Regions from separate parts of the Dactylosporangium sp. NPDC051485 genome, predicted to be linked through region 2. Evidence: riboswitches for the same ligand, from Rfam matches in the RefSeq annotation. Region 2 holds a riboswitch; each other region holds the start of a gene.
What was found. A riboswitch is a leader RNA that binds a small molecule or an ion and turns the genes downstream of it on or off. The one in region 2 is predicted to bind cyclic di-AMP.

Region 1 (5,363 bases), on a different contig from region 2:
GGACCGACCGCAGCGCCGACGCCGACATCGCCGACTACCTCGCCACGCACGCCGGGGCCGGCGCCGATCGCGAGCGGCTCATGGGCGACTTCGCCGGGAAGCTGCACGCCTGGCGCGCGGTGCGCGACCAGCAGGTTCTGGCCGCCGCCGACGCCGGGCGGCCCGACGCGGCGTACGCCGCCGCCGGCGGGGCCCTCGCGGACGCGAACGAGGCCATGGCCGGCCCGCTCGACAAGCTGTTCACCGCCGAGGTCTCCGCCGCCAGGGCCCGCGTCGATGCCTCCAACCGCGGCTACACGCGGGTCCGGTTGCTCGTCACCGGCATCATCCTGCTCGGGCTGGGCCTCGCGGTCGCCGCCGCGCTGCTGCTGACCCGCTCGGTGCTGGCCTCGGCCCGGCGCATCAGCGGCGTGCTGCACGCCGGGGACCGCACCCGGCGCATCGGCGCGAACCCCGACGCCAGCGAGATCGGCGACCTGGGCCGGCAGCTGGACCGGATGTTCGAGGCGATGCAGGAGCAGGAGGAGCACCTGCAGCGCGAGCGGGCGGCCAAGGAGGCCCAGCTGGTGCGCAACACGGTGCGCCAGCAACTGGCCGAGCAGAGCACCCGCCGGCGGGCCGGGGAGATCCTCGAACGGACCAGCGGGGCGGTGCTCACCGAGCTGCGCAACGTCATGGCCCAGGCCGACGCGGTGCTCGGCGCGGCCGACTCGATCGAGCGGCAGGCGTCGTCGGCCTACGAGGTCACCCGTACCGTCGTCGGCCGGGCGTCCACTGTGGACACCGTCGTCGGCGCGGTCAACGCGAGCCTGGGACGGGTCGACGGGATCGCCACGCTCATCGCCGGCATCGCCGGGCAGACCAACCTCCTCGCGCTCAACGCGACCATCGAGGCGGCCCGGGCGGGCGCGGCCGGGCGCGGCTTCAGCGTCGTGGCCGGCGAGGTGAAGGCCCTGGCCTCGAAGACCAAGGACTCCACCGACGAGATCGCCACCACGGTGGAGGCCCTCGGCGCCGACGCCGCCGCGATGGCCTCGGTCATCGCCGACATGAGCGACGGCGTGGTCTCCGTCGGCGGCGTCACCGCCGAGCTCAACGACGTCTCGGTGCGCCAGCGCGACGCCGTGCACCGGCTGGTGCAGAGCGTCCGCGAGGCGGTCGGCCGGGTCGAGGCGCTCAACCAGGTGACCGACCGCCTCGAACGGCGCCGGCACAGCCGGGCCGCCGTCGAGGGCCGGATGACGATCCGCGTCGGCGAGCGCAGCCACGACGTGGAGCTGCTCGATCTGAGCATCAGCGGCGTACGCTGCGCGGTCGTGCCGCAGTGGCACGCGAGCGTCGGCGGCCCGGTCGAGCTGACCCTCGAGTTCGGCACCGACCGCATCACGGCCCGCGGCCGCGTCGTGCGCCTCATCGACGGCGAGTACGGCGAGGAGGCCGGTATCGAGTTCCAGCAGCTCGACCCGGCCGCCCAGGCCCGTATCGACACGTTCCTGGGGCATCTCCTGCGCCCGGAGCAGGCCCAGGAGATGCTCACCGGGTGAGTGTTGCCGCGAGCGCTACGCCGAGTAGCCGCGGGCGGCGATCCAGTTGGCCATGTTCCAGGTCGACATCCAGTAGGTGCGCGAGCCGAACATGCCCGACGGGTCGGCGACCTGCACCGCCCGGCCGCGGTCGCGGTAGCCGACCAGCGTGATGTAGTGGCCGCCGGAGAACTCGTGGTAGACGCCGCTCTCGTCGGTGGCGCCGCCGACGATGTTGGCCACCACGGCCCGCCCGCTGCTCATCGCCGCGACGGCGTCGCGCTGCAACTGCTCGGCCTGGGCGCCGGTGGCCTGCTGGCCCGGGATCCAGCGGGTGCGGTACTCGTCCTTGCCCAGCACCCCGTTCATCGCCCGGGTCACGTCGGCCGCCGAGTTCGTGCCGTTGACCGTGGTGCCCAGGCGGGCGGCGAGGTCGCCCTGTGACAACGCGACGCCCGAGGAGGTCAGCGCCATGCGGGTCGAGGCCGGGCCGCAGTAGTAGTAGTTTGGTTGGAACTGGAAGTCATAGTCGACGGAGTGCGCCTCCGGCGAGGTCAGCAGCGGGTCGGGGGCCGGCGGGTCGGCCGGTTTGCCGGGCGCGGCGGTGGCCAGCGCGGGCGCGGCCGCCTTGGCGGTGTGGGCGTCGGCGGGTTCGGACGTCTGGTGGAGCACGGCGGCCGTCGTCACCGTGGCGGCGAGCATGGCGGCCGAGCCGATCAGCGCGGGGACCGGCCGCCGGGTCAGCGTGCCGAGATCTGGGTAGCGCACAGCGGAACTCCTTCCGGTGCCGCCTACCGGGTTAGCTGACGGGTTCGGGCGGGAAAGATCGCCCTACCACCGGACCGTGAGGGCCGGTGGATTCACCCCGGGACTGCGATGGGTCCCCGGCTCGCCTACGCGACTCGGCGGATCGGGGCCGGCGCCACCCGTTCGGGGGCAGAGGGTCCGGCCCGGACGCCGCGACATTACTGATCGGTATCCGGGCCGGGAACGGGGGTCCGAAATGCTGCGACCTGGCGGTCAGGCGACGGCGAGATCCATGCCGCGGCGGCCGGTCGGGTTGAGGTCGGCCAGCTGGAAACGATCCGGCCAGGCACGCTCGTAGTGCTCCTCCGGGAAGTCCGACGGGCTCGAGCCGGTCTCGAAGGCCGCCCGGACGTCCGCCGCGTAGCGCTCGTTGCGCGGGCACCACGGGGCGGCCGGGATGTACATGACGTTGCCCCAGCCGCGCTGCCGCCGCACCGGCGCGACGCTGTGGATCATGTCGCTGTGCCACCACACGGAGTCGCCGGCGCGCACGTCGGGGATGCCGGCCAGCGCCCGCACGAGCAGCGGGTGCCAGCGCTCGTTGGCCGGGAAGACCTGGTTCACCGTCACGCCGCACATGTCGTCCTCGGGCACGTCGGACAGCAGGGGGCGCAGCATCAGGTACGCCATCGCCGCCGGGATGGGGACGGTGTGCAGGACGCCCTGGTCGTGGTCCATGTCCGACAGTGCGGTCCAGCCCTGGAAGGTGCGGAAGGCCGAGCACATGGTCGTGCCCGGGTACTGCGGCCCGTCGGTGCGGTAGGCCGCGTCCCAGGGGTCGTAGGCCTCCACCGAGCCGTCGAACAGGTGCCGGAACGCCCGCTGGTAGGACTCGGTCATCCACAGGTCGAGCGTCCCCGGGTCCAGATGCGGGTTGAGGCCGGCCGAGTCGGCGCCCTCGGGCCGGCGGCGGATGCGGTCCGGGTAGAGCGAGTCGCGGTCCGGGTCGAACCACCGGACCCCTTCCGAGTCGTACTTCCACTGCCGGTTCAGGAACGCCTGCACGCGCGCCATGCGGTCGCTCGTGCGGGCCTGCATCTGGGCCGGGGACCAGTAGATCGGGTAGATCTCGGGCCGCGAGCCGACGGTGCCGAAGAAGTCGTCGCCGGGGCCTCGGTACTGCTCGAAGAAGCGGTTGCCCTCGACGTACTCGACGATGTTGCGGTCCCAGCCCAGCGCCTCGTCGCGGTCGAAGTGCCCGCGCACGACCACGCAGCCGCGCCGGTGTAGCAGCTCGGCCTGCCCGGCCGGGACGGTGCCGGCGGCGATGTCGGCGTAGTCGATGACCGGCCAGACCTGCTCGCCGCGGGCCCGCGCCGCCTCGATCTGCTCGACCTCGGCCTCGACGCGCCGCTCGACCGCGGCGAAGACCTCCTCGACGGTGCGCCCGGACGCCGCGATGCGGGCCCGGATCGCGGCCTTGACCTCGCGGATCGCGCCGGGCAGGTCCGCCGGCGTCTCCTCCCAGTGCGGCAGGGCTGGTGCAGACACGGCCGCCCCCCTCTCGTTCTAGTCAGGACTCCTTATTTGTATCTCGACGGTACGCACCCGCCCCACTTCTAGGCAAGACTCCTGACTAGAATCCGTATGTGGACGTTGCCAGGCCCTCACTGGAGCTGGTCCGCTCGCTGACCGACGAGCACGTGCTGCGCGCGCTGATGCGCCACCGCCGCCTGACCCGGGCGGAGCTGGCCGCGCAGACGGGGCTGTCGAAGCCGACGGCGGGGGAGAGCGTGCGCCGCCTGGCCGAGCGCGGCCTGGTCACCGACACCGGCGAGCGCACGCCGGGCGGCCGGGGGCGGGGGCGGGTCGGCTCCTACTACGCCTTGACCCCGGCGGCCGGCGCCGCGCTGGCCGTGTCGATCGCGCCGAGCGGCGTCACGGGCGAACTGCTGGACGCCTACGGCGACGTGATCGCCCGCGCCCACCGCACGCTGGGGCGCCCGGCGGTCTCCGAAAACGTGGGCGCGGCCCTGGCCGAGGTCGCCGCCGAACTGGCCGCCGTGGCCGCATCGCCGGTGGGTTTTCGCGGCCCGGAGCCCGGGGGCGCGGGCCTCATGGCTCCGGAACCCGGAGGCGCGGACCTTCGGAATCCGGCGCTCGGTGGCGCGGCGCTTGGGGGCGCGGACCTTCGGGATCCGGCGCTCGGGGATCGGGCGCCCGAGGGTGCGGTGCTTGGGAGTGCGGCATGCAGAGATGTGACGCTCGGGAGTGCGACGCTTGAGGGTGTGGACCTTCGAAGCTCGACGTTCGGGGGTGCGGCGCTTCAGGATGCGACGCTCGGCGGCACGGCGCTTCAGGATACGGCGCTCGGCGGCACGGCGCTTCGGGATGCGGCGCTCGGTGATGCGGCGCTCGGTGATGCGGCGCTCGGGGGTGCGGCGCTCGGGGGTGCGGCCTCACTGGAGGGCGGCATATCCGGAAAGTCGGGCACGGCGGCGGGTGAGGGCGGGCCCGGCGGAAGAGTGCGGCTGGCCGTGGTGGCGGCGGCGGATCCGGTGGACCGGGAGAGCGGGCGGCTGGTGCAGCTGCCCGACTCGCCGTTCCTCATCGGGGAGCTGGACCCGGTGGCGGTGCTCGGGCCGCACGTGGCGGGGCCGGTCGTCGTGGACAACGACGTCAACTGGGCGGCGCGGGCCGAGCGCGAGCACGCCGGGGACGACTTCGCGTACCTCTATCTCGGCGAGGGGCTCGGGTGCGCGGTGGTCGGCGACGGCGAAGTGGCCCGGGGGCGCCACGGGCTGGCGGGGGAGATCGCGCACCTGCTGACCGTCGGGCCGCACGGCCGGGCGGTGCCGCTCATCGAGGTCTTCGGGCCGCTCGGCGTGCGGCTGCCGGGTTCGACCGCGATCGACGCCGACGCCCTGCTGGCCGCGACCGCGGCGCCCGCCCCGCTGGCCGCGGCCAACCGGCGGGCGGTGGGCGTGGCGGTGGCCGGGGTGATCGCCGCGGTCGTGGCGCTGGCCGATCCCGGGCGGGTGGTCGTGGGGGGCACGTGGGGGCCCGCGCTCATCGATGCGATCCGGGCCGGGG
Region 2 (5,363 bases):
CACCGGCTCCGGCAGCAGCGGCAAGGTGTCCCTGGCCGAGACCGTCGGCGGGCTGCGCCGGGCGAGCACCGGCGCGATCCACGCCGGCGGCGACCCCGTCGGGCCGGGCGTCCCCGCGGCGCTCGAGGCCGGCATCGGGCTCGTCCCGCAGGACCGGCACCGGGAGGGACTGGTGCCGCTGCTGTCGGTGGCCGAGAACGCCACCATGCCGATCGCCGACCGGCTCGGCCCCGCCGGCGTGATCGTGCCGTCGCGGCGGCGGGCCGTGGCCGAGGAGTTCATCCGCCAGTACGACATCCGCGCCGAGGGCCCCGATGCGCCCGTCGCCAGCCTCTCCGGCGGCAACGCCCAGAAGGTCGTCCTCGCCCGCGCGCTGTCCACCCGGCCGCGGGTCCTCGTGCTCATCAACCCGACCGCGGGCGTCGACGTGCGCTCCAAGGAGTCGCTGCTCGGGGCGGTCCGCGCCGCCGCCGACGCCGGCACCGGGGTGCTCATGGTCTCCGACGAGCTCGACGACCTGCGCCACTGCGACCGGGTCCTCGTCATGTTCCACGGGCGGGTCACCGCCGAGCTGCAGGCAGGTTGGAGCGACACCGACGTGGTCGCCGCCGTCGAAGGAGTCTCCGCATGACCACCACGCTTCCCGCTCAGGAGACGCCCGTGCGGCGGCGCGCCGTGCCGCGGCTGGCCCGGATGCGCGACCTGGCGCTCGTCCCGGCGATCGTCGCGCTGCTCGTCGTCGGCGCGCTCATCGACCCGGTCTTCCTGACCCGGGCCAACCTCGTCAACGTGCTGCAGCAGCAGACCGAGCTGTCGCTGCTCGTGCTCGCCGAGACGCTCATCCTCATCGGCGGGCGCTTCGACCTGTCGCTGGAGTCGACCGTCGGGCTCGCCCCCGCCCTCGGGGTCGCGCTGGTCATCCCGGCCGCCAGCCACGGCCTCGGCACCGAATGGGCCACCGCCCTGGCCGTCCCGCTGTGCCTGCTCGCCGGCGTGCTCGTCGGCGCGCTGAACGGGGTGCTCATCCTGCGCTTCGGGCTGTCCGCGTTCATCGTCACGCTCGGGATGCTCATCACGCTGCGGGGCGTGCAGATCGGCATCACCGGCGGGCAGAGCCTCTTCGACCCGCCGCCGTCGGTGATGTACCTCGGCAACACCGCCTGGCTGGGCCTGCCCCTGTCGATCTGGGTGTGCGCGGTGGTCTTCGCCGCCGGCATCGCCGTGCTCGGCTGGTTCCGCCACGGCCGGGCCGTCTACGCCATCGGCGGCAACGCCGACGCGGCCCGGGCCGCCGGCATCCGCACCGACCGGGTCATGTACGCCGTCTTCATGATCGCCGGCCTGCTCGCCGCGCTGGCCGGCCTGCTCATGACCGGCCGCCTCGGCTCCATCGCCGCCGCACAGGGCGACGGCATGATCTTCAAGGTGTTCGCCGCCGCGGTCATCGGCGGCGTGAGCATGAACGGGGGCAAGGGCACCCTCTTCGGCGCCCTGTGCGGCGTGCTCGTGCTCGGCCTGGTCGAGAACGTGCTCACCCTCGCCGGCGTCTCGGCGCAGTGGATCCAGGCGGTGTACGGCCTGGTCATCCTCGTCGCCCTGGTCCTCGCCCGCCTCACCACGGGACGCGCCCAGGACTGAGGTCTGTGTCGAAGTCCGGGGTGTGCGTCTCGTCGTCCGGCCACGTGCCGGTGAGCGCTTGACGCACGCCGGCACGTGCTCAGCGATGCTCGCAGCTGTCTCGACGAGGCACGCCACGACGTCGCCCTCGGATGGGAGGCCCGGCAGTCAGCCGGGCCTTCCATCCGGAATCGACGCGGCCGCGGTGGCATCGACATCGATGAGGGCCTGCATGGTGACGCCGAAGTAGCGGGTGTCGTTGACATAGGTCGCGGCAGTTCATGATCCATAATGGCTGGCGTGCGGAGTGCCCCCATCGGCGCAACACCCGGTCAGGCTGTTCGCCGACGTCTGCGCTCGCTGGCTGCGCTGGAACTCATGAACATCCCACTGCAAGGCGGGGTATGGTTCGGCCTGGTCGGGCTACCGGCTACGGCAACCAACCTGGTCGGCTTCGCGTTGTTTGCGCTCTTGCTTGTCGAGGGCGCCGCGTACTGGGTAGCCAAACTGCATCAGATGAGCGTTCGCCGGCGCCACATTCCGGCTTTGGCGGCATTTCGCGCGGCCCGCATCGTCAACCCGCTGTTCCTGGCCGCTGGCCTCGTGGCCACTGGATCCGTCGCGGCGACGGATCCAGGGCGCACCTCCTGGCCAGGACTGGCCTTTGCACTGTTCGCGGTCCTGGAGTATGTCAACTACTTTCACGTCCAGCTCATGCATGACACGCTCGTGGACCTGCGCCGACTACGGTCGGTCGGCCTGCGTGCCTCCCACCTCGCGCGCGACATCGCGCGGGCCGCGTCCGATACATCTGTGCGATGACGACCTGACGTCACGAAGGGCCGGCGAGGCCTTGCATGCCCCTGGAACCGTCCAATCGGGTGTACCTGATCGGGCCCGCAGGCCGCAGGCAGCCAGCGCACTGACATCAAGCGGAAGCGTGCACCCGTCGTGGGTCTGCGACCTCGACGCGACTCAGCGTGACTGCCCTTCCTGTGCCGGGTTGTGTCTGGCAGACGAAGTCATGGAGGTCGGCCGGCCAACCGCACCGAAATAGCGCTGGCCTCAGCCGTACATCGACACTTCCCAACGCCATCGCGCTCAGCCGGAAACCGCGACGACACATACTGCGGACGGTGGCGTTGGTGGCACAGAAGGTGATGTGCGGGCAAAGGCCGGCCTCAGCGGTGGCCGGTGCCGTTGCAGCTCGTGCAGCGCACGTAGCCGGTGCCGCCGCAGAAGTGGTGATGCTGGGGGCGGCCGTCGGCGCCGTAGACGTAGCCGCCGTTGCAGGTGTCCGACTGCTTGCCGCTGCCGCCGCAGCTGCCGCAGAGCGGGGCCGGCTGCGGCGGCTGCCACGTCTTCGCCGGCGGTGGCTCGCCACCACCGCCGGAGTCGTGCCTGGCGCCGCCGCGCTTGCCGGCCGCGACGGCGATGACGATCGCCACGATCAGGGGGCACAGGCACAGCAGGCCGCAGCCGAAGAGCTGGCCGAGCGAGTAGGCGTCCATTGGGGTCCTCCGGCCCGGGGCACCACACGAAGGGCGAGACGATGATCCCGGCGCGGGGTCCGCCCGGCCATCGACCGTGCGGGCGATGAGGGGTGTCCTCCGATCAGTGCAGGTTCTCGTTAAGTCCCGCTTAGATCATCGCTGGGCGGTTTCGTGGTCGCGGGCTTGCCGTTACGTTGGGTCTCGGCCTGGCCGGCCGTCGTCGCCCAAACCCCGGGTGGCCCGGGCAGGCTCCGCCGAGTCGCGTGCGCGCGAGCCGGGGACCCACCAGATCCCCATCGGGGTGAATCCGCGGACCCGCGGTAGGGCGCGCCTTCTTCTCGCCCGAACCCGCCAGCTCACCCGGTAGGCGGCGGGAAGAAGGAACCTGCTGTGTTCAACGGACGGACGGTGTTGCGCGCCGCGGTGGCCGCGGTGGCGGTGGCGGCGATGGTCGCGCCCGCCTGCGCGGCCCACGCGGACCCGTCACCGGAAGAGATCCAGGCCCAGATCGACAAGGGCAACAAGGAAGTCGAGCTCGTCGTCGAGCAGTACAACAAGGTCAACGGCGATCTCGAGGCGACCCAGGCGGCGATCGCGAAGCTGCAGGCCGACCTGGGGCCGCTGCAGACCAGCATGGACGCGGCCCGCGAGAACGCCGGCCAGGTCGCCGTCAGCGCCTACAAGACCGGTGGCAACCTCGCCACCTGGTCGCTCATGCTCGGGGCGGCCTCGTCGGAGAGCTTCACCGACCGGGTCGGCACCCTCGAGCAGATCTCCCGCAGCCAGCAGCGTGACCTCGACGCCTTCAGCGCGGCCAAGGGCGCGGTCGATGCGGAGCAGCGGCGGCTGGGCGACCAGGTCGCCGCGCAGAGCCGGCAGAAGACCGAGCTGGAGACCCGGCGCAAGCAGATCGAGGGCGACATCGCCCGGCTCGACGAGATGCAGCGCAAGGCCGAGCAGGCCGCCGCCGCGGCGGCCGCGAAGGCCAAGACGACGACGCCGGCCAAGCCCGCGCCGAACCCGGGGCCGCCGCCGGCGGTCTCCGGCGCGGCCGGCAAGGCGGTCTCCTACGCGTGGGCGCAGCTGGGCAAGAAGTACGTCTGGGGCACCGCCGGGCCGAACACCTTCGACTGTTCCGGGCTGACCATGATGGCCTGGAACGCGGCCGGGGTGTCGCTGCCGCACAACGCCGCCGAGCAGTACTCCAGGGTCAAGCACATCTCCCGCAGCCAGCTCGTCCCGGGCGACCTGGTGTTCTACAACGGGCTCGGGCACGTCGGCATCTACATCGGCAACAACCAGATCATCCACGCGCCGAACAGCCGCACCGTGGTGAAGGTGGCCCCGATCGACATCGACACGCTCTACGGCTACGGCCGCCCGTAACGCCCGCACCGCCACACCGCACGGCCCGCCGCACCCGCGGCGGGCCGTGTTTGGTGTTCAGCCGGACGCGTTCGGCATCGTCGCCCGCGGCGCGGCGATCAAGGTCACCGTCGAGCCCAGCCATCGTTGAGCCTTGGTCACCGTCGAGCTTCAGGAGGTCTGTCGTGCCCACCCGGACCGTGATCGTCGGGTCGGCGAGCGCCTGCACGCCCGCCCCGCCGCCCTGCTTCGCCGCCGCGGCGAAGCAGCCCGTGGCCGTGACGATCAGCACGGACAACGGCAGGAAGCCCGTCCCGGCCCGTAGCATGCTTGGGGTGCTGTCCCTCGGCGCCAAGCAGGGCACGGCGGTGACCCTGGAGGCCTCCGGCGAGGGGGCGCAGGCCGCCCTCGACGAACTGGCCGCGCTCCTCGCCCGCGACCTGGCTGCGCTTTCCCCGGATGCGCCGTCCCTGGATGCGTCCGATGCGTGAGCTCGCCGGTCTCGGGGTGAGCCCCGGGCGGGCCGCGGGCCCGGTGCTGCACCTGGCGCCGCCGCCGTCGCTGCCGTCGCCCGCCGCGGTGGTCTCGGCCGCCGAGGAGCGGGATGCGGTACGGCGGGCCGTCGCCCTCGTCGCCGACGACCTCACCCGCCGGGCCGACGCGGCCGCCGACCCGACGGCGGCGGAGGTGCTGCGGGCGCAGGTGCTCATGGCGACCGACGAGATGCTCACCGACGCGGCCTTCGCGGCGATCGAGGCCGGCGCCCCGGCCCCGCACGCCATCGCCGCGGTCCTCGCCGAGCACCGGGCGGCGTTCGAGGCGGCCGGGGGATACCTCGCCGAGCGGGTCACCGACCTCGACGACCTGCGCGACCGGCTCGTCGCGGCC
Region 3 (5,363 bases), on a different contig from region 2:
GCTCGCCGGACGCGGCTGGCGCGGACGGATCGCCCGGCGCGGGAAACCCGCCCCGATCCAGACCGGCTGGCGCTGGGTCGTGGAAGCCAGCCACGCGTGGATGAACGAGTTCGGCGAACTCCGCCGCCGTACCGACCGCCGCGCCTTCATCATCGGGTTCTACCACGACCTCGCAGCTGCGTTCGTCACCGCCTGTCACCTCGCACCGAACCGTTTTCCGGCCCGGCGACGCCATAGAAGTGACGCGGGGAGGGAAACATGGCGGACGCCGTCGAAGAAGAGTTCCACGAGTTCGTCCGGACAAGGCTGCCCGGCCTGCGCCGCGCCGCCTATCTGCTGTGCGGCGACTGGACCCGGGGCGACGACATCGTCCAGCGCGCGCTCACCGATGCGTACGTGCGCTGGCGGCGCATCCGGCGGGCCGACAACGTCGACGCGTACGTGCGCACGATCCTGGTGCACCGCTTCGTCGACGAGCAGCGGCGCGGGTGGGCCCGGGTGCGGCTGCTGGACCGGCTGCCCGACGGGCCGGCCGAGGACGCCGCGCTGCAGGGGCTGCCGGCCGGGCTCGACCTGCGCGACGCCCTCGCCGAACTGCCGCCGCGCCAGCGGGCCGTGCTCGTCCTGCGGTTCTTCTACGACATGTCGGTCGACCAGACCGCGGAGGCGCTGCGCTGCGCGCCCGGCACCGTCAAGAGCCAGACCGCGGCCGCCCTGAGCGCCATGCGCAGGCGGTTGGCGCCGATCGACACGGGGAGTACACGATGAATGACCTCGACGAGGGGGCCGTGCGGGGCCTCATGCACGCCGGCGGCGAGGCGCCGCGGTCGCGGGTCGACCTGGCCCGGGTGGTCGCCGACGGGCGGCGGCGCAAGGCCCGGCGCGCGCTGGCGACCGGGCTGGCCGCCGCGGTCGTCGTGCTCGGGCTCACCGGGGCGGCGGCGGTCGCGCTGCGGCCCGCCCAGCCCGGCGCCGGGCCGGCCGCGGGGACATCGGGGTCGGCCTCGGCGAGCCCGGCGCAGACCCCGCGGACCCGGCGCTTCGCGGGCGGCTTCGACGAGGTGCTGGTCCTGCGCATCGCGCCCGGCTGGCTGCCGGCCGGGGTGCGCGAGCGGACCGACCGGACCATGTGGGCGGCCATGCAGTCGCTCAGCTACACCGACGGCCGCGACAAGGGAGGCGCCACCGAGTTCAGCATCACGCTGTACGCGCCCGGGCACCTCCCCCGCTGGCTCGACCCGGCCACCGCCGCGCGGCCCGGCGCGGGGCTCGCGGTCACCACCAGCCCCGCGCCCGCGCTCGGGGCCGGGGACGCGCGGTGGTACACCGTGGCCGCCGACCCGCACACCACCGGGCTGCTCTGGCAGTGGGCGCCCGGCGCGTGGGCCACCGTCGAGGGCAAGGCGCCCGGCCCGCCGGGCGAGAACCGGGCCATGTGGCGGCACATCGCCGAGCGGCTCGGCACCGACGGGCGCCGGGCCGTACCGGTCGGGTTGACGGTCGTCACGGCTGCGCCGGTGGCCCTCGTCGGCATGGACCGCGGCACCGACCCGGTGACCGGCGGGCCGCAGACGACGCTCGTGCTGGCCGACCACGCCTACGTGCCGCCGCCCAGCCGCGACGGCCCCGGCTACCGCGTCACGCTGCGGCCCGACGGGCAGGTCGACCAGGGCGGCCTCGACGCGCGGGTCGTGGCGATCGCGCGCGTGGAGGACTGGACGACCGACCCGGTCCCCTGACGCTCAGACGATGGCGGCGACCACCTGGGCGGCCCGGTCGGCGTGCTTCTGGTACGCCCCCGGGTACGCCGAGCGCTGCACCGCCTGCGCCGCCCGGGTGACGCTCATGCCCTGCCACCCCGACACGCGCGCCAGGGCGTTGTAGAACAGCATCGCCGAGTGGGCGGGGTTCATGAGCTCGGCCACGGTCCCCCAGCCCTGGCTCGTGCGCTGCTGGAACAGCCCGACCGAGTCGTGGTCCTGGGACACGCGGTCGTGCGGCAGCCGCAGCGATGCCGGCACCGCCGGGCTGGCCACGTTGTAGAGGTCGCTCTCCTGCATCGCGGTGGCGATCGCCACGACCAGCGCCTTGTCCGGCATGCCCTGGGCCCGGCCCTGGCGCACGATGACCACGGCGTTGTTCATCTGGGTCTGGTCGAGCCCGGCCACCGGGCGCGGCGGCCGGGGCGCGGGTGGCGGCACCGGGGCGGTCGGCTTCGGCGCCGGGGCCTGGACCTGGGCCTGGACCAGGGCGGCGGTGCCGAAGTCGGCCTGCGGCCGGATGTAGGAGATGTAAGAGATGTCGTAGGAGACGTCGTAGGCGTGGGCCGGCGGGGCGGCGGCCTCGGCAGCCACGGGCGCGGCCGGGGTGCCGGTCGAGCCGGTGGCCAGCAGGGCGGCGGAAATCGCCGCGACGGACGCGGCGCCGGTCTTCACGACGAGGCCGGACCGGCGATGTCTGGGACGAAACTGACGCGACAAAGGTTTCAAGAAAAGATTCCTCACGGACGCGGTGAAAAAACGGACGCTGCGCAAACGAACCGCGGCAAAAATGGGCGCGGCGAATCGCACGCCGGAAATGGGCGCGCGGGATCGGCGCGATTCCGTTGAGTACAAGGGATCGCGCGAGCGAATTCAGCGTGAAAGCGCAGCCAGGATCAGTTCCTGGCGCTCACCTGTCCGGGAGGGAACGAGGCATCGAGGTAGACCACGTGCAGAACTCCTTCCGATGCCGCCTACCGGGTTAGCTGACGGGTTCGGACGGGAGGATTCGCCCTACCGCGACTCGATCGCGGATACACCCCAAAACTGCGGTGGGTCCCCGGCCCGCAAAATTGCGGCTCGACGGCGACTGCCCGGTGGCACCAATTCGGCGCCCGTCGACCAAGCAGACCACCCGACCTTACTAAGCGGTTTCGGCCTCGGCCAACCGCAGCAACGGGATCCCACCCGGTGCACCCGTTCGCTCACCGATTGCCGTCACACGATTGGTCATCCGTTCGGATGACCCATTCGCGTGACGATGGCGCTTCACCTGGTACATCGCCTTGTCGGCAATGCGCAGCGCCGTGCCCGGATCCTCGACCGTATCGTCGATCACGGCCACGCCGACGCTGATCCGCACCCGCATCGCGCGGCCCTCGTGGGTCACCGGCGCGCAGACGGCCCGCTCCACCCGCTCGACCAGGGCGGCCCGCGCGAGGTCGTCGCCGACGTTCTCGATGAGCACCACGAACTCGTCGCCGCCGAGGCGCGCCACGGTGTCCCCCGGACGGACCAGCCCGGCCAGCCGTTCGGCCACCGCGACCAGGACCGCGTCGCCGGCGTCGTGCCCGAGCGTGTCGTTGACCACCTTGAAGTCGTCGAGGTCACAGAAGAGCAGCGCGCTGCGCCCCTGACCGGCCCGGGCCCGGCGGATCGCCGCGGCGAGCGGTGCGGCAAGCGCGTCGCGGTTGGCCACGCCGGTGAGCGGGTCGCAGGAGGCCCGGCGGACCAGGTCGGCCTCGTTGGCCTTGCGCTCGGTAATGTCCTGGACCTGCATGATGCCGAAGGACGGCGGCCCGGCCACCACCGACATGGTCTACGACACCCAGATCACCGCGCCGTCGCCGCGCACGCAGCGCACCTCGTAGTCGCGCACCGGCCCGCCCTTGCGGGTCAGGGTGCTGGCGGCGGCCAGCCGGGCCCGGTCGAGGTCGTCGGGGTGCAGCAGGTCGGCCACGCGCATCCCGACCAGCTCGGCGGGGTCGCGGCCGAGCAGCTCGCACAGGGCGGGGTTGACCCGGGTCAGCCGGGCCGGGGCCATCTCCTCCAGCCCGATCATGGCCATGCCGCTGCCGGCGCCGTCGAACGCCAGCCGGAAGGCCTCCTCACTGGCCGCGAGGTGCTGCCGCTCCCGCTGCAGCGCCTCGACCAGGTTGGCGTTGTCGATCGCGATGCCGGCCTGGGCGGCGAGCATCTCCAGCAGCTCGCGCTGGAAGGGCCCGGGGCGGCGCCCGTCGGCGGGCAGGTCGACGCCGAGGATGCCCACGATCTCGCCGCTGGTGGCCAGCAGCGGGGCGAAGAGGGCGTCGAGGGGGTGCCAGCGCTCGTCCTCGGGCACGCCGTCGGCGCCGGGCACCTCGTCGGGGATCCACGAGTGGATCTGGTCGCTGTAGCGCTCGTGCGGCAGGTACCGCAGCTGCCCCCACCACTCGGCCCGCTCCAGGTAGGAGTCGAGCTCGGCGGCCGGGTAGCGGGCGCCGAGCAGGGTGGCCCGGGCCTCGTCCGAGCCGGCCAGCGCCACCGCCTCGTAGACGCCGTCGGGGTGCAGGTAGTTGACCACGGCCACGCCGAAGCCGACGCCGTCGACCACCGCGTCCACGATGAGCTGCAGGGTCTCGGCCAGGGTCACGCCGGTGTTGATGCGGCCGGTGATGCGGTGCACAGCACGGATCGCGGCCATTGCCGTGTCCCGATCCGACTCCATGGCCCGTCTACCCCGCTCCGGCTGACCCTGCACCCCTACATCGACGCATCGGACCGGATCTGTAGTGAACCCTCGCGTCACCCCGGCAGGGCCAGGGCACCGGCCGCGCGCTTGGCCTCCTTCATCATCGCCGCCACGATGAGGTCACGCCAGGGCATGTACGGCAGCATCCGGATGCTCAGCGCCTGCAGCCGCGCGGCCCGCTCGGTCTTCGGCGCGAACCCGCGGGCCGGGCGCAGCGCGGCGCGCTGGTTGACCTCGACGAATCCGCGCATCGCGCGGTCGTAGGAGGACAGGTCCGAGCCGTCGGCGATCACCCGGGCCAGCAGGTAGGCGCCGGTCAGCGCCATCCCGGTGCCCTGGCCGGTCAGCGAGGACGGCGCGTAGGCGGCGTCGCCGACGAGCGCGACCCGCCCGGCGGTCCAGCCGTCCATGCGGATCTGGGCGTTGGGCGCCACGTAGAGGTCGGCGGCGGTCCGCATCAGCTCCAGCAGGCGTGGCACGACCCAGCCGCCGCCGTCGAAGGCCGCCTCGATCGCGCGCAGCCGCTGCGCGGTGTCGCGCGGGGGGACCGGGCCGCCGTACAGCAGCGTCACCTTCACCTCGTGGGAGCCCCGGTCCGTCTTCACGCTCACCACCCGCCCCGGCGCCGAGTGCACCAGCTGCCAGCGCTCGATGCCCAGCTCGTTCGGGGCGGTGAAGATCGCCGCGTTGCTGCCGAGGTGGTGGAGGTACGACTCCAGGGGCCCGAACGCCAGGGAACGCACCCGCGAGAAGATGCCGTCCGCGCCCACCACGAAGTCGAAGTCGTCCGCCCCGCCGCGCTCGAACTCCACCGCCACCCCGTCCGGGCGGGGCCGCAGCGCGGTGACGGTGTCGCCGAAGCGCCACTCGAC
Region 4 (5,363 bases), on a different contig from region 2:
GCCGAGGGCGGGGAGCTCGCCATGGTGCCGCACGACGGCGGACTCGCCGTCCGATTTCCCCAGAAATGTGCACATTACGGGGCTCCCAGTTGTCCGCGCGCCATCCTGCAGAGCGGGCCCGTCGGGTTTCTCAATCCGGGCCGCGGCGCCTTCACCTATGGGGCCAGCGTGCTCATCGGGCCCGATGAGACTTCCAAGGGCGCCAATGTCGTGCAGAAAGGGTTCTCGGTCGGTGGCAGTCAGTTCAAGTTGCAGGTCGACGGCGAGGCCGGGCGGCCCAGTTGCGTGATTGTCGGCACTGCCTCGGCTACCATTTTTGTAGCGCTCGCATCGCGGTCCGTCGCTGACGGGCGGTGGCACCGGCTGGCGTGCACGCGCGGTAACGCGCTGCTCACGGTGGCTCTGGACGGCGTCGAGGTGGGACGCACCGCAATTCCTTCGTCACTGTCCATTGTGAATGACGATCCACTGTGTATTGGCGGCAAGGGGACCAGTGCGAACAATGATCAGTTCGTCGGCGTAATCGACGACGTCTACGTCACTCGATTCGCGTGATTTTCGGAACAAATCGGACAGGAATCGCACACTCCCTTGAACCTGGGAACCCGGCCCCCTTAACGTGAATTCCCGTCGGGGCCGGACGTCCGCGCCAACCAACGGCGCGCCGGCCTGACACCGCCGAGTCGAATCGAGCCGGGGACCCACGCGTCCCAACCGGGGTGAATCCGCGTCGTGCACCTGAGCGCGCGGTAGGGCGACCTTCCCGCCCGAACCCGTCAGCTAACCCGGTAGGCGGTCAGGGAAGAAGGAGTAGCTCCTCGGTGGAGACCCATCTGAGGTGGACGAGGCGGCCCAGTCGTCTGGTGCGGCTCCTCGTTGCCACCCTCGGCGGTCTGTCTCTCGCGATCGGCATCACAGGGGGCGCCCACGCGGACCCGACGCCGGGCGAGATCGAAAAGCAGATCGACGACAAGTGGAACCAGATCGAGCCGATCATCGAGCAGCACAATCAGCTCAAGATCGAGCTCGCCGCCAACCAGACCAAGCAGAAGCAGCTCGAGGCGCAGATCGCGCCGCTGCGGGCCCTTGTCGACGCGGCCTTCGACAAGGTCAGCGCGTTTGCGGTCATGCAGTACAAGAACGGGCGCTTCTCCAAGCTCGACGCGATGCTCACCACCGGTTCACCGGACACGTTCATCGACCAGATGACGATGCTCAACATGCTGGCCAAGGACGAGCAGGACAGGATCAAGGACGTGCTCGTCGCGAAGCGGCAGTACGACGCCCAGAAGGGCCCGATCGACGAGCTGGTCGCCAAGCAGGCCGAGCAAGAGGCCGCGATGGCGCAGCAGGAAACCCAGATCAACGCCGAGATCAAGAACCTCAACGACATGCGGACCAAGGCCTACGGGTCGTCGGGCGGCACGGGGAACCTGCGGCCGGTAGCCTGCCCGTTCGAGTACACCGGTGGCCCGGGCGCCAAGGCGGCCCAGGTGGCGTGCTCGGAGATCGGCAAGAGGTACGTGTGGGCCACCGAGGGCCCGAACACGTTCGACTGCTCGGGGCTGACGCTGTACGCCTGGAAGCAGGCCGGGTACACGCTGCGGCACTACACACAGTGGCAGTACGACGACACCACCCGCGTCTCCCGGGCCAACCTGAAGGCCGGCGACCTCGTCTTCTTCTACAAGGACAACCACCACGTCGGGCTCTACGTCGGCGGCGGCTGGATGGTCCACGCACCGAATCCCAGCCAACCGGTGCAGATGAAAAAGATCGATGCAGAGCCGATTTCGGGGTACGGCAGAGTCGCCTAGCGACAGGGCGGGTCCTTCGGGACCCGCCCTCTTCACTGCGTCAGCGCTATTGCGTAGGCCAGGTCTTCCAGTTCTGCCACGAGCGGCTCGGCGTCGGCCCGCGCTGCCCCTGGTACCGCGAGCCGTAGACCGCCGAGCCGTACGGGTGTTCCGACGGCGAGGACAGCCGGAAGATGCACAGCTGGCCGATCTTCATCCCCGGCCACAGGCGGATCGGCAGGTTCGCCACGTTGGACAGCTCCAGCGTCACGTGCCCGGAGAAGCCCGGGTCGATGAAGCCGGCCGTGGAGTGCGTCAGCAGCCCGAGCCGCCCCAGGCTGGACTTGCCCTCCAGCCGCCCGGCGAGCTGGTCGCCGAGCGTGATCACCTCGAGCGTGGAGGCGAGCACAAACTCGCCGGGATGCAGCACGAACGGCTCGCCGTCGCCGACCTCGACCATCGAGGTGAGCTCGTCCTGCTGGATGGCGGGGTCGATGTGGGTGTACAGGTGGTTGTTGAAGACCCGGAACCACCGATCGAGCCGCACGTCGATGCTGGACGGTTGCACCAGCGCTTGATCGAACGGCTCGAGGCGCAGCTGGCCGCCCTCGAGCTCCTTGTACAGGTCACGGTCGGATAGCAGCACCCTCTGAGGTTAACGGTGCCGCCTCGTCGGCAGCTTGTGTGGTGGCTTGGAGAGCTTTTTGCAGCACATTTGCCGCGATGTCCAGTTCTTCCCTGGTGTACTGCGAAAAAGCCGCCCGCAGGTGCACCCCCAGCGGCGCGAAGAACGCGTGCGCCAGCTCCCGCGCCGACGGTCGCATGTGCAGCACGATCCGTCTCCGGTCGGCGGGGTCGGGCCGGCGCTCGATGTGCCCGGCCCGCTCGAGTCGCGCCAGGAGCGCCGTGGTGGCCGCCGGCGAGAGGGACAGCCGCCGAGCCAGCTCCCCGGCCGTGAGCGGCTCACGCTCCTCCGCCGCCCGCCAGACATGCGCCACGGCGTTCATGTCGGTGCGATGCAGCCCGTGCGCCCGCACGAACACGTCCACGAACCGATCGGCCTCGACGTTGAACTGCCGCAGCAGGGCGATCAGCTCCTCCGCTCCGCTCACCGCTTCAGTTTGCCTCTTTCGGGAAATCTGGCAATCCTCGTACACATGTTCGAGTAGCGTCGACTGTATGGCAACCTGGGCTGACTTCGCGGCCGCCGAGCCGGACCTGGCCGCGGCCATCCACAAGCTCGTCTGCCAGTACGGTCCGGGCCTGGCCTACCTGGCCACGGTCCGCCCGGACGGCGGCCCGCGCATCCACCCCGTGTCCCCGGTCATCACCCCCGCCGGCCTGTTCTGCTTCGTCCTGCCGTCCCCGAAACGCCACGACCTGGACCGCGACGGCCGCTACTGCCTGCACAGCTTCCCGCCCGAGGACTCCGACGACGAGGCCTACCTCTCGGGCCACGCCACCCCGGTCTCCGACCTGGAGCTGATGAGCACCCTGGCCACCACGATGCGCGCCGCGCCGAGGGTGGACTGGCGGCTGTACGAGCTGTCGGTGGACGTCGCCCTCCTGGTCCACCACGACACCCCGACCACCGCAACCCACACCGTCTGGAAGCCCAAAACCCGACTCCCCCCGAAACCTCGCCAGAATGGTCCGTGCACGAAGCCCGTGGATTCGGTACAGTAGGCGTCGCTCGCGGGTGTAGTTCAATGGCAGAACATCAGCTTCCCAAGCTGACAGTGAGGGTTCGATTCCCTTCACCCGCTCGGACCTAGGGGCCCTCTGTCCACGGAAAGCGTGGACCGGGGGTCCTCGCCTTTTCTCCTGGGGCCCGAGCCCCAGACCCCACGATCTGTGGTGCTCGCGGTCGTGGTTGCTACGCACCAAGCACCTTCACTTTCCTGCCGGCTGACGCCTGGCGCGTCTGGGTGCCGTCGCAATCCTTCGTGACGGTCACCCGTGGCCGGGTCCAGGGCCTCGGCGTGGGGCGACGGCGTGCCGTGGGTGCGGACTGGTGGGTCGCTCTGACGGGTCCACGCAGATCGGTGAGGCGTGCGGCCAGCGGAATCGCGTCGCTGGCCGTGGCTGGGTTCCTGGCGGCACGGTCTTCTACGAAGGGCACGGCAAACCTCTTCGAGAACGCCGCTTCGCGTACCTGCCGGTCGGGCCGACTGCGGAGTCGAACACGGGGTCGTTCGAGGGCCCAGGTTCCGATCGCTCGGCGGCGGTTGGTACCGATGGACCGCGAGCTGGTAGCCGTGGGTGGTCCGGGCTACTTGGCGTACTTCCAGATGGTGTAGTCCTTGGCGCCGGGGCAGATGAGGCTGGTCGAGGTCCACCCGCAGCCGGCCGAACGGATCGTCGGGGTGCCGAGGCTGGTCCGGAGTTTGTTGTCGAGGTCCAGGCCGTGGAGGGTGACCGGCGCGGGTTTCGTGCCCAGGGTGCCGGTGAAGACGAAGGCGCGGTTCGTGTCGATGCCGACCAGGGCGCCCTCGTGGCTGGCCACGGTGGTGCCGCGGGTGTCGTAGACGGTGCCGCCCTTGGTGGTGTTGACGATCAGGTAGCGGTCGTTGTAGTCGCCGCCCAGGGACTGTAGGGGGCGGCGGAGGTCTACGTCGGGGGCGGGGACGCGCCAGACCTGCTCGGCGGTGGAGCCGGAGCGGTAGCGGGCGAACTCGCGGGTGGACTCGTCGGTGCCGACCTGGTCGATGACGCACAGGTCGCTGCCCTTGGAGCAGCCGCCGATCCAGACCGGGGAGCGGTTGGCCGGGCCGTGGAAGCCGGGCTGCGGGTTGCTGTTCGAGGCGGTGACGGTGCTGACCTGATACTCGGTCTGCTGGTTGGCGTACACGAGGCCGTCGAAGCCGACCCGGCCGACCGGGGCGGTGTCGGGGATGTCGGCGACCTTCTTGGGTTCCTTGGCGCCGATGTCCCAGACGGCGCCGCCGGCGGCCACCAGGACAACGTTCGTGGTGGTGTTGGTGGGGCCGAGCAGCCGCCAGCCAGTGGGGAGGCCGATCGTTGTGGTGCCAAGGCCGGAGGCGACCTTGCCGGTGACCGAGGAGATTCGCGACATCTGATTGGTCTTGCGGTCCAGCCACAGCAGGGGTAGGGCACTGCCGGTCGACGGGTGGGCGTCGCCGGCCATCAGGATGCCGTCGGCGCCCACGGCGGACGTCCACTCGGTGCCGTCGATGTTGTTGACGCCGACGAGTTGGCGCTTGCCGTTCTCGGGTTCGGCCAGTGCCACGATGTAGTCGCCGATCATCAGCGCCTGGCTCCACTTGGCCGCGTCGCCGACCTTCTTGCGCTTGGTGGTCGAGGTGCTCAAGTCCAGGGTCGCCACGTCGACCGCGCGGCCGATCTGGGTGACCGTGTGGGCCTTCTTCTCGGTGAGGAACGCGGTGGCGAAGTCCGTCTCGGTCATGCCCTCGACCTGGATCGAGGCCGTCTGGGACAGCGTCTGGAAGGTGGGCTTCGGCTTGATCACCTGCCAGAGCCCGTAGACGGCGCCGCCCATGCATCCGAATACGAGAGTGAGGATCAGCAGGACGCGCAGCGCCGTCT

Region 1: another riboswitch for cyclic di-AMP. It lies ahead of AB0M46_RS25275 (C39 family peptidase); the one in region 2 lies ahead of AB0M46_RS11525 (NlpC/P60 family protein).
Region 3: another riboswitch for cyclic di-AMP. It lies ahead of AB0M46_RS01710 (hypothetical protein); the one in region 2 lies ahead of AB0M46_RS11525 (NlpC/P60 family protein).
Region 4: another riboswitch for cyclic di-AMP. It lies ahead of AB0M46_RS13185 (NlpC/P60 family protein); the one in region 2 lies ahead of AB0M46_RS11525 (NlpC/P60 family protein).

What each region holds. Positions count from the first base shown of each region.
Region 1 is NZ_JBFAZW010000046.1:22,327-27,689, reverse strand. Features, by position in the region: gene AB0M46_RS25280 (methyl-accepting chemotaxis protein) at 1-1,544, shown strand, start outside; gene AB0M46_RS25275 (C39 family peptidase) at 1,560-2,291, opposite strand; cyclic di-AMP (ydaO/yuaA leader) riboswitch at 2,297-2,441, opposite strand; gene AB0M46_RS25270 (YbiU family protein) at 2,544-3,821, opposite strand; gene AB0M46_RS25265 (ROK family protein) at 3,920-5,363, shown strand, end outside.
Region 2 is NZ_JBFAZW010000015.1:128,407-133,769, forward strand. Features, by position in the region: gene AB0M46_RS11505 (sugar ABC transporter ATP-binding protein) at 1-631, shown strand, start outside; gene AB0M46_RS11510 (ABC transporter permease) at 628-1,638, shown strand; gene AB0M46_RS11515 (hypothetical protein) at 1,996-2,439, shown strand; gene AB0M46_RS11520 (hypothetical protein) at 2,799-3,128, opposite strand; cyclic di-AMP (ydaO/yuaA leader) riboswitch at 3,353-3,495, shown strand; gene AB0M46_RS11525 (NlpC/P60 family protein) at 3,501-4,496, shown strand; gene AB0M46_RS11530 (HPr family phosphocarrier protein) at 4,661-4,966, shown strand; gene ptsP (phosphoenolpyruvate--protein phosphotransferase) at 4,959-5,363, shown strand, end outside.
Region 3 is NZ_JBFAZW010000002.1:149,476-154,838, reverse strand. Features, by position in the region: gene AB0M46_RS01720 (SigE family RNA polymerase sigma factor) at 259-768, shown strand; gene AB0M46_RS01715 (hypothetical protein) at 765-1,739, shown strand; gene AB0M46_RS01710 (hypothetical protein) at 1,743-2,435, opposite strand; cyclic di-AMP (ydaO/yuaA leader) riboswitch at 2,717-2,856, opposite strand; gene AB0M46_RS01705 (GGDEF domain-containing protein) at 2,905-3,576, opposite strand; gene AB0M46_RS01700 (PAS domain S-box protein) at 3,580-4,467, opposite strand; gene AB0M46_RS01695 (FAD-dependent monooxygenase) at 4,545-5,363, opposite strand, start outside.
Region 4 is NZ_JBFAZW010000018.1:89,348-94,710, forward strand. Features, by position in the region: gene AB0M46_RS13180 (LamG domain-containing protein) at 1-555, shown strand, start outside; cyclic di-AMP (ydaO/yuaA leader) riboswitch at 667-810, shown strand; gene AB0M46_RS13185 (NlpC/P60 family protein) at 864-1,817, shown strand; gene dcd (dCTP deaminase) at 1,864-2,442, opposite strand; gene AB0M46_RS13195 (MarR family transcriptional regulator) at 2,423-2,908, opposite strand; gene AB0M46_RS13200 (pyridoxamine 5'-phosphate oxidase) at 2,976-3,482, shown strand; tRNA gene AB0M46_RS13205 (tRNA-Gly) at 3,492-3,562, shown strand; gene AB0M46_RS13210 (Hsp70 family protein) at 4,069-5,363, opposite strand, start outside.